2 regions of the Rhizobium sp. N731 genome follow, and region 1 is predicted to be linked to the other one. Evidence: riboswitches for the same ligand, from Rfam matches in the RefSeq annotation. Region 1 holds a riboswitch; the other holds the start of a gene.
The links. Region 1 has a riboswitch for S-adenosylmethionine ahead of AMK02_RS02730 (O-succinylhomoserine sulfhydrylase). Riboswitches for the same ligand answer to the same signal wherever they lie in the genome.
Positions count from the first base shown of each region.

Region 2: another riboswitch for S-adenosylmethionine. It lies ahead of metA (homoserine O-acetyltransferase MetA); the one in region 1 lies ahead of AMK02_RS02730 (O-succinylhomoserine sulfhydrylase).

Region 1 covers NZ_CP013601.1:549,053-554,227, forward strand. The annotation lists gene argF (ornithine carbamoyltransferase) at 1-353, shown strand, start outside; gene AMK02_RS02720 (Hsp33 family molecular chaperone) at 443-1,435, shown strand; gene apaG (Co2+/Mg2+ efflux protein ApaG) at 1,636-2,028, opposite strand; gene AMK02_RS02730 (O-succinylhomoserine sulfhydrylase) at 2,252-3,436, opposite strand; SAM riboswitch at 3,479-3,557, opposite strand; gene AMK02_RS02735 (2'-deoxycytidine 5'-triphosphate deaminase) at 3,632-4,726, shown strand; tRNA gene AMK02_RS02740 (tRNA-Gly) at 4,785-4,858, shown strand; gene AMK02_RS02745 (TetR/AcrR family transcriptional regulator) at 4,881-5,175, opposite strand, start outside.
Region 2 covers NZ_CP013601.1:4,221,732-4,226,906, forward strand. The annotation lists gene AMK02_RS20420 (ABC-F family ATP-binding cassette domain-containing protein) at 1-168, shown strand, start outside; gene AMK02_RS20425 (ABC transporter ATP-binding protein/permease) at 236-2,092, opposite strand; SAM riboswitch at 2,246-2,323, shown strand; gene metA (homoserine O-acetyltransferase MetA) at 2,373-3,296, shown strand; gene AMK02_RS20435 (aldose epimerase family protein) at 3,416-4,438, shown strand; gene AMK02_RS20440 (GntR family transcriptional regulator) at 4,663-5,175, shown strand, end outside.

The sequences.
Region 1 (5,175 bases):
CTAAGGATCACTATCTGAACTGGGCCCGCAATGAGGGCGCCGAAATCATGCTCTGCCATGATGCCGACCGTGCGGTCGAAGGCGTCGATTGCGTGGTGACCGATACCTGGGTCTCCATGAATCAGGAACATCGGGCCCGGGGTCATAACGTCTTCCAGCCTTATCAGGTCAATGCGGCCTTGATGGCCAAGGCCGGCAGCGATGCATTGTTCATGCATTGCCTGCCTGCTCATCGCGGTGAGGAAGTGACGGACGAGGTGATCGACGGTCCGCAATCCGTGGTCTTCGATGAGGCGGAAAACCGCCTTCACGCGCAGAAGTCGATTCTTGCTTGGTGCCTGGGCGCGATCTGAACCATAATCGGATGTCGCGCGTGAAAAGCGCGCGACCGCGCGAGCGAAGGGCACGCTGACCCTTTGCTTGAAAACTAGGAGTGAAAGCCATGGCAGAAGCTGCAGCCGCCCTCGGCCAGTTCGATTTCGCCGGCGATGATCATGTCGTCCCCTTTCAGGTGGAGGGTCTGGATGTGCGCGGCCGCGCCGTCCAGCTCGGCCCCATGCTCGATGCCATCCTCGAGCGTCATCATTATCCCGCGCCCGTCGCCCGGCTGCTTGCCGAGGTCGTGGTGCTGACGGTGCTGCTCGGCACCTCGCTGAAGTTCGACGGCAAGTTCACCGTGCAGACCAAGGGCGACGGCCCGGTCGATCTGCTCGTCGCCGATTTCTCGACGCCTGAGAACGTGCGCGCCTATGCCCGTTTCGATCGGGCGCTGCTCGACCAGGCCATTGCATCGGGCGAGACCGAGCCGGAGCAACTGCTCGGCAAGGGCGTGCTCGCCTTCACCATCGATCAGGGCAAGTTCGCTCAGCCCTATCAAGGCATTGTTGCGCTCGACGGCACCTCGCTCGAGGAGATCGCCGGCGTCTATTTCCGCCAGTCGGAGCAGATTCCGACGCGTGTGCGCCTGGCTGCGGCCGAACTCTTCGACCGTGACGACGCCGGCAAGCCGCGCCACCGCTGGCGGGCAGGCGGCCTCGTCGCCCAGTTCCTGCCGGAGGCGCCGGAGCGCATGCGCCAGCCCGATCTCCACGGCGGCGACGGCGACACCGGCGACCGCCCGCATGGTGAGGACGATGCCTGGACCGAAGCCCGCTCGCTGGTCGAGACCATCGACGCCGACGAGCTGACCGATCCGCAGGTCGGCACCGAACGGCTGTTGTTCCGCCTGTTCCACGAGCGCGGCGTGCGCGTCTTCGAGCCCCGCGCCGTCTTCGACCGCTGCAGCTGTTCGCGGGAAAAGATCGGCAACGTGCTGAAGGGTTTCACCGCCGAGGAGATCGAGGCCAGCCAGGAAAACGGCGAGATATCCGTCACCTGCGAATTCTGCTCGACCACCTACCGCTTCGAAGCGACCGAGCTTCAGCCGGCGGAATAATTCTCGGCGGCGCCAAAAACCCCTCCCAACCCCTCCCCACAAGGGGGAGGGGCTTGGATGCCGCCCCCACTGTTTTCCATTTCACCGTCTCCGCAGAGAAGCAGATGTCTGCTGCAGTTGGCGCATTGCGTTAGCCCCTCCCCCTTGTGGCGAGGGGACTTTTTCAGATCTCGGCAATCTCCTGAGTGGGAACTTGCCCCTCAATTCAGCACGCGCAACAGCCCCGGCGAATCCAGCGAGAAGGCGGGGATGTCGACGTCGAACAGCTCGCCTTCATCCGTTTCCATCTGATAGTGGCCGAACATCAGGCCTGAGGGCGTGTCGAGCGGGCAGCCGGAGGAATATTCGTAGGTGTCGCCGGGGCTGAGCCGCGGCTGTTCGCCGACGACGCCGGGGCCGGTCACCTCGTCCACCTGTCCGTTCTGATCGGTGATGTTCCAGTAGCGGTTGACGAGGCGAACGGCGACGCCGGAATTGTTGCTGATGACAATCCGGTAACCCCAGACATAGCGATCGTCCTCCGGATCGGATTGCTCCTCCAGATAGAACGGTTCGACCACGACTTCGATATCTCTTGTGAGGGCGCGATACATGCCTTGCACCATAGTCAAGATATGTTACCCGTATCTTATAAAGAGGCCCTGTCCGTCAAGAAACGGAACGTTGATCAGCGGTCAAATGGTGATGATCGAAGGGTTTTCGGTCGTTAAGCCTAACTGTCAGCGTTAATTTTACTTCGCAACGCCGGCGCGGGTGGACTTGTTCCCGCGGATCGGCGGCCGGCTCCGGACGAAGTCCGGCCGCTATTCCAGTCGATCAGGCCGAGATCTTGGTAAGCGCCCGCGCGAAATCCTCGATCAGGTCGTCCGTGTCCTCTATGCCGGCCGAAAGCCGCACCGTGCCCGGAGAAATGCCGAGTTCGGCCCGCGCCTCTTCCGTCAGGTTCTTGTGCGTGGTCGTTGCCGGATGGGTGATCAGGCTCTTGCTGTCGCCGAGGTTGTTGGAAATCTTGATGATCTCAAGCGCGTTCTGCAGCGCGAAGGCCGCCTCCTTGCCGCCCTTCAGCTCGAAGCAGACGAGCGTCGAGCCGCCGGTCATCTGCTTGGCGATGATTTCGGCCTGCGGGTGATCCTTGCGGCCGGGATAGATCACCTTGGCGACCTTGCCTTGCTCCGCCAGGAAATCGGCGATCTTCGCCGCATTCTCGGTCTGCTGGCGCACGCGCAGCGGCAGTGTCTCGATGCCCTTCAGAAGCGTCCAGGCATTGAACGGCGACATGGCCGGGCCGGTATGACGGAAATAGTCGTGCAGGTTCTCGTCGATCCATGCCTTGTCGGCGAGCACCACGCCGCCGAGGCAGCGGCCCTGGCCGTCAATATGCTTGGTGGCGGAATAGACGACGATATGAGCGCCGAGCTCCAAGGGCTTCTGGAAGAGCGGCGTCGCAAAAACATTGTCGACGATCAGCTTGGCGCCGACCTGGTTGGCGAGCTTGGCGACGCCTGATATATCGACCACTTCGAGCGTCGGGTTGGTCGGGCTTTCCAGGAAGAACACCTTGGTATTCGGGCGGATCGCCTTTTCCCAGTTGGCGAGATCCCGGCCGTCGACCAGCGTGCACTCGACGCCGTATTTCGGCGCCAGCGTTTCCACGACCCAGCGGCAGGAGCCGAACAGGGCGCGGGCGGCGACGATATGGTCGCCTGCCTTCACCTGGCAGAGAACGGCGGCGGCGACGGCCGCCATGCCGGAGGCGGTGGCACGGGCATCTTCGGCGCCTTCCAATGCACACATGCGCTTTTCGAACATGTCATTGGTGGGGCTGCCGTAGCGGGCGTAGATGAAGCCGTCCGTTTCGCCCTTGAAGCGGGCTTCGGCCGCTTCCGACGTGTCATAGACGAAACCCTGGGTGAGATAGATTGCCTCCGACGTTTCGCCATATTGCGAACGCAGCGTGCCGCCATGGACGAGTTGGGTTGCCGGGCGCCAGGTCTTGCTCATGCCATCACCTTCACATAACAAAAAAACCGGCCGCAAAAGCAGACCGGTTTCAACCCGGTCTTTTTAGCCACTTGTTTAACGTGGCTGCAAGCCGACCGGCCAAATCACCACGGGATAATTCTGCAATACTGCTGTTAGCTGCTTGCGTCAATTCCCCGTATTTGGTTTTGTCGGCGGCAAAATGATGGATGGGGCATGATGGCTCGCGAAACTGGAATTCTGGCGGACCGCGCGATTGCGGCGCTGTTCGAAACGGGGCGTCTGAACTCCGAGCGGGAGCTCGACCGCGATCAGATCCAGCCGGCAAGTCTCGACCTGCGCTTAGGAAGCAAGGCTTTTCGTGTGCGCGCTTCCTTCATGCCGGGGCCGTCGCATCTGGTCTCGGACAAGCTCGATCGGCTGAGCCTGCACGTGATCGATCTGTCCCAAGGCGCGGTGCTCGAAACCGGCTGTGTCTATATCGTGCCGCTGATGGAGAGCTTGGCGCTGCCGTCCGACATGTCGGCCTCGGCCAATCCGAAGAGTTCGACCGGCAGGCTCGATATCTTCACCCGCGTCATCACCGACTACGCCCAGGAATTCGACAAGATCCCGGCAGGTTATTCCGGCCCGCTCTATCTCGAAATCAGCCCGCGGACCTTCCCGATCGTCGTGCGCCGCGGCTCGCGCCTGTCGCAGATACGCTTCCGCGTCGGCCAATCCGTGCTCGGCGAGCCGGAACTTCTGAAGCTGCATGAAAGCGAGACGCTGGTTGCCAGCAAGCAGCCGAACGTGTCGGGCGGCGGCATCGCGCTGTCGATCGATCTCACCGGTGATAAGGACGGCCTGATCGGCTATCGCGGCAAACACCACACCGCCGTCGTCGATGTCGACGAGAAGGACCAGCACGATATTTTCGATTTCTGGGAGCCGCTCTATAGCCGCGGCCGCAACGAGTTGATCCTCGATCCCGACGAGTTCTATATCCTCGTTTCGCGTGAGGCTGTGCATGTGCCGCCGGATTATGCCGCCGAAATGACCCCCTTCGATCCGCTGGTCGGCGAGTTCCGCGTCCACTATGCCGGCTTTTTCGATCCGGGCTTCGGCCATGCGCCGGCCGGCGGGCGCGGCAGCCGCGCCGTGCTCGAAGTGCGCAGCCATGAAGTGCCCTTCATCCTCGAAGACGGCCAGATCGTCGGCCGCCTGGTCTATGAACACATGCAGGAAAAGCCCGCCAGCCTCTACGGCTCCGGCCTCGGATCCAACTACCAGGCCCAGGGCCTGAAACTCTCGAAACACTTCCGCATCTGACGGGCTGCCCTCAGCCGACTTGACAGCGGCCCCCTTCTGTTGGAAATCTCAGCGCACCGCGGGTGTAGCTCAATGGTAGAGCAGCAGCTTCCCAAGCTGAATACGAGGGTTCGATTCCCTTCACCCGCTCCAGCTCCTCATCACAACCGAAATCTCATTCTTCGCCCGTGTCGCCCGCGATGCGCTTGACCGCATCGGCGGCGGCTTCCAGCAGTCGCTCCGACATGGCCTGATCGGTCATGATGCGAGAGATGGTTACGGCGCCGACCATGAGGGACAGCACGATCATGGCCTTCTCGTACTGTTTTGTGCCGTCCGATGCCGGGATTAATTCGTCGAGGATCCGAAGATGCTCTTCAATGCCATTCTGGAACGGAGCGCGCACCTCCTCGCTCTGACGCGCCGCGTCGGAGCCGAGCGCGGCCAGGGGGCAACCATCGCCTTTCTCT
Region 2 (5,175 bases), 670 kb from region 1:
GAGATCGCCAAGCGCGAACTGGTCATGGCCGACCCCAGTCTCTTCACACGCGACCCCGCTGCCTTCAACCGGCTTGCAGGCGAGATGGAAAAGCTGCGTTCCAGCCTGACCAAGATGGAAGAGGAGTGGCTGGAGCTCGAAATACTGCGGGAAGAGCTGGAAGGCTGAGACTCTCGCACTCAACCGCTCGCCTCATCTGTGCGGGCAAAGATTCAGCCAGACGATTGGGGCAGCTCTAAAGCGCCGGCGCGGGCACGGCGGCTGCGCCGGCACTGGCGCTGGCGCCGGTCTGGACGACCTGCTGCTGCGGCTCTTCGGATCTCGAAGGCAGAGCCTGCAGATGCAGCACCCGCGGCTGCAGCGCCTCCAGATAGGTTTCAGAGCGGCCGATATAGATCATGCCGGTTTCCGGCATCGAAGTCAGCACGCTGCACATAGTTTCCTGCCATTCCGGCTCCATGCCCTCGAGCACTTCGTCGAAGATGATCCATCGCGGGCGCACCAGCAGCAGGCGGGCGAAGCCGATCGCCTTCTGTTCATCACCGTCGAGCAGCTTGTCCCAGCGGGCGCGGGTATCGAGCCTTGCGATCAGAGAGTGCAGGCCGGCCTTTTCAAGGGCCGCCTCGACGGCAGCCTGCTCGTAGGCATCGGGGCTTTCGGGGAAGGCAAGCGCCTCGCGCAGCGTGCCGCCCGGAATATAGGCGATCTGCGGAACGAACAGCATGTCGTCGATCGGCGGCAGACCCATCGTGCCGCTGCCGCACGGCCAGAGCCCGGCCAAGGCCTGAAACAGCAGCTTGCGGTTGACGCTATGATCACCGTTGATCATGATTTTTTCGCCGGCCTTGATCACGATATCGGTTTCACGCAGGCGAAAACCGCCGCATTCCTCGATGTCTTCGCCAATCTTGGCATTGATCACCACATCCTTCAGCGTCAGCCTGTCGGCGGCGGTGTTTTCATAGGCGATGCTGCCTTTCACGCCAAAGTCCTCGTCCATGTCGAGCAGCGCCTGGCGGAAGTCGGTGACGCGCATCAGCGTGGCACGCCATTCGGCGATCGGGCCGAAATTGGCGACATACCAGCGCAAGGCGGTATTGACCTGGTTGAAGGCGCCGACCGACATCATCAGCTGGCCGAGGGTGAGGCCGCCGGAAAAATAGGCGGGTGCGGCAACGATGATCGGAATGACGATCACCAGCCAGCCGTAGCCGGCCGAAACCCAGGTGAGATTGGTATTGGCCATGGCGAGCCGCTTGACGACCCTCAGTACCGAGCTGATGTCGGTATTGATGCGCCGGCGCTCGTTCTCCTCACCGCGGGCGACGGTGATGGCCGGCATGTTCTCATTGGCATGCATCAGCGTGAAACGCAGCTCGGCCTCCTTCGAGAACCGGTCGGCATTGAGCTTGACCAGCTTGCGGCCGACGACCTGGCTCAGCACTGAGGCGGAAGCGGCATAGAAAATCGCCGCCCAGACCATATAGCCCGGTATGGAGAAGCTGTGGCCGCTGATGCGAAAGATGAAGCCGCTCGACAGCTCCCAGAGCACGCCGATGAAGCTCACCAGAAGGATGGTCGACTGCAAGAGGCCGAGCACGAGTCCCGTCGTGCTTTCGGCGAGGTTACGGGAATCTTCGTGCAGGCGCTGGTCCGGATTGACGCCGATCAGGCCGCTCGAGGCGAGCCGCAGCGCCCGCTTGCGCTTCAGCCACTGGTCGACGAGATCACGCGACAGGCCCTCGCGCATATAGAGCGCCGTCATCTGGTTCAGCCAGGCCTGCAGCACGTTGAGCAGCAGCAGCGTGCCGGCAATCATTGCGAAGATTTCGAGCTGGTGGAAGAACTCGCCGAGATCGCGGCGCTCGAGCGAATCGTAGAAGGGGGCGTTCCACTCGTTGAGGATGACCTGGCCATAGGCCGTCGCCAGGATGACGAGGATCAGCACGGTCGCCAGAAACAGCACCTTGCCACGCACTTGCGAATTCCAGAATGCTGAGAACATCACCCCGAGGCGATATGTCAGGCTGAAATCATACCCTACTCTATCCTGCTTCCGGATGCCCGGCCTCCCTTCGATCTTATCTGCCATCACGCTTTTCCAACACCGCCCATACTGTCATTATTAACATGGTGGCGTTACCGGTCTATCAACAGATTCTATCAGTCATTAAAGTGTGATGATTCTTGACGTGCCGCTCCCGCATGCATTCGGAGTTGATTCGCGGCTCAACTGGGACTAATTAAGGCACTCCGTGGTGATTTGGCCGGCCGGCTTGCAGCCACGTTAAAAAAGTCGCTAAAGGGCCGCGTGCGGACCGGTAGCGATTTTTTCGCCGCCGGTTTTTTATTTTTGATCGAGTTGACCGCAGATGCCCATCAAGATCCCCGATACGCTGCCCGCTTTCGAAACCCTGGTTCAGGAAGGTGTGCGGGTGATGACCGAGACGATGGCGATCCGTCAGGATATAAGACCGTTGCAGATCGGCCTGCTCAACCTGATGCCCAACAAGATCAAGACCGAACTGCAGATGGCCCGTCTCGTCGGCGCTTCGCCGCTGCAGGTGGAGTTGTCGCTCATCCGCATTGGCGGCCACAAGGCCAAGAACACATCCGAAGATCACCTGCTCGCCTTCTACCAGACCTGGGAAGAGGTGAAGCAGCGCAAGTTCGACGGCTTCATCATCACCGGAGCGCCGATCGAGCTTCTGCCCTATGAGGACGTGACCTATTGGGCAGAGATGCAGGAGATTTTCAATTGGACCGAGACCAACGTCCATTCGACGATGAACGTCTGCTGGGGCGCCATGGCGGCGATCTATCACTTCCACGGCGTTCCGAAATATGAGCTGAAGGAAAAGGCCTTTGGCGTCTACCGCCACCGGAACCTGAAGCCAGCTTCCATCTATCTGAACGGCTTTTCCGACAATTTCGAGGTGCCGGTGTCGCGGTGGACCGAGGTGCGCCGCGAAGACATAGAGAAATCCGCAAGCTTGGAAATCCTGATGGAATCCAGCGAGATGGGCGTGTGCCTCGTGCACGAGAAGAGGGGCCGGCGGCTCTACATGTTCAACCATGTCGAATATGATTCCACCTCGCTTTCCGACGAGTATTTCCGCGACGTCGATGCCGGCGTGCCGATCAAGATGCCGCACAATTACTTCCCGCATAATGATCCGACGCTTGCCCCGCAGAACCGCTGGCGCAGCCACGCGCATCTCTTGTTCGGCAACTGGATCAACGAGATTTACCAGACAACGCCCTATGACGTCGAAGAGATCGGCATGGATCTCTGAACGGCATTTCTTTCTGACCTGCCCGGTTGCGATTTGGAACAAATGCGGGCAGGTTCCGGTCCGGAACCCTATAGCGCCGCGCGTCTTTATCGGACGCGCAAAGGAACGGACGGTCGATCATGTCGGAGAAGTTGGAGCGGGAAGTTTTCGGGCAGACGAAGGCGGGCGAAACCGTCTATCGCGTCGTCATCAAGGGCGGCGGGCTGACGGCCAGGATCATCACCTGGGGCGCCGTCATCCAGGATCTGCGCCTAGCAGGCCATGAGGCGCCGCTTCAACTCGGCTTCGAGGATTTCGACAGCTATCCCCTCTATTCGGCCTATTTCGGCGCGACGCCCGGCCGCTGCGCCAACCGCGTCGGCGGCGGCAGGTTCACGCTCGATGGCAAGGACTATCAGCTCGAGCCGAACGAAAACGGCGTCACACATCTACATGGCGGCAGCGACAATATCGCCAAGCGCAATTGGACGATCGTCGAGCATGAGGCCGACCGCCTGGTGATGAAGATCGTCGATCCCGACGGCCGCGCCGGCTATCCCGGCAATTGCACCATCCAGGCGACGTTCCGGGTGCACGGCAACGGCGAACTGTCGATCACCTACGAATCAACGAGCGATCAGCCGACGCTCGCCAATGTCTGCCAGCACGCCTACTTCAATCTCGACGGCCGCGACGATGCGCTGGGCCACGACATCATGATCGCCGCCGATCACTATCTTCCGACCGACGAGAAGCAAGTGCCGACCGGCGAAATCCGGCCCGTTGCCGGCACCGAATTCGATTTCCGTGAGATGGCCCCGATGAAGCGTTTCGTCGGCAGCGAACAGGTGCTCTACGACCATAATTTCTGCCTGTCCCGCGAACGCACCGCCAAGCGGACTGTGGCACTCGCCCGCAGCCTCTATTCCGGCGTGTCGCTGGAAGTGCGCAGCACCGAGCCCGGCGTGCAGTTCTATGCCGGCTTCAAGCTCAATACAGGGGCTCCCGGCCTCGGCGGGCGCAAATACGGCCCGTTCGCCGGCTTCTGCCTGGAGACGCAGGTCTGGCCGGATGCGATCAACCACGAGGGCTTCCCGAATGCGGTCCTGCGTCCGGGCGAGGTGCTGCGCCAGGAAACGGATTATATCTTCAGCAAGAGCTGAACGTTCTCGCGATCTTTCAGATTCGCTCCTCGTGCTTTAGGTTTTGCTTTTATGCATGTCGTTATCGCAAAACCGCCCCACACTTTTGCGCGCATGCTCTGAGACGCACGGCTGTCAAATTTGACCGCTATGAACCCTCTTCGGATTGCCGGAGAGGGTTTTTTCTTCTGCGTCTTGCGATTCAGGCTTGCCGATTGGTTCTATATAGGTTCTATTGCGTGTCCATGGATAGAACCAGTCTAGTAGCTGAACTCAATAGACGCGGCCTGCGCGGCGAAGCGCTGGCCGGGCCGCTCTACAAGCGGCTGGCGCAAGCGCTGACCAGCCTCATTCAGGAGGGCTTGCTGAAAGCCGGCACGGCGCTGCCCGGCGAGCGCGACCTTGCCGAGGCTCTCAAGCTCGGCCGCGTCACCGTGCGCACCGCTTATCGCGACCTGCTGGCGGCGGGCGCACTGGAATCGCGCCATGGAAGCGGTACTTTCGTATCCGGCAAGGTGGAGCGCATGGAACAGTCGCTCTGGCGGCTTTCCTCCTTCTCCGCCGACATGCGCTCGCGCGGGCGTCTGCCGGCCGCACGCATCTTGTCGCGGGAGGTCAACACGCCGTCGCCGGAGGAATCCTTCCTGCTCGGCCTCGGCGGCGACGAACCGGTGCTGAGGCTCGACCGGCTGCGCCTCGCCGATGGCCTGCCGCTGGCGATCGAGCGCGCCGTCGTGCCGGTCAAGTTTCTGGGAGAG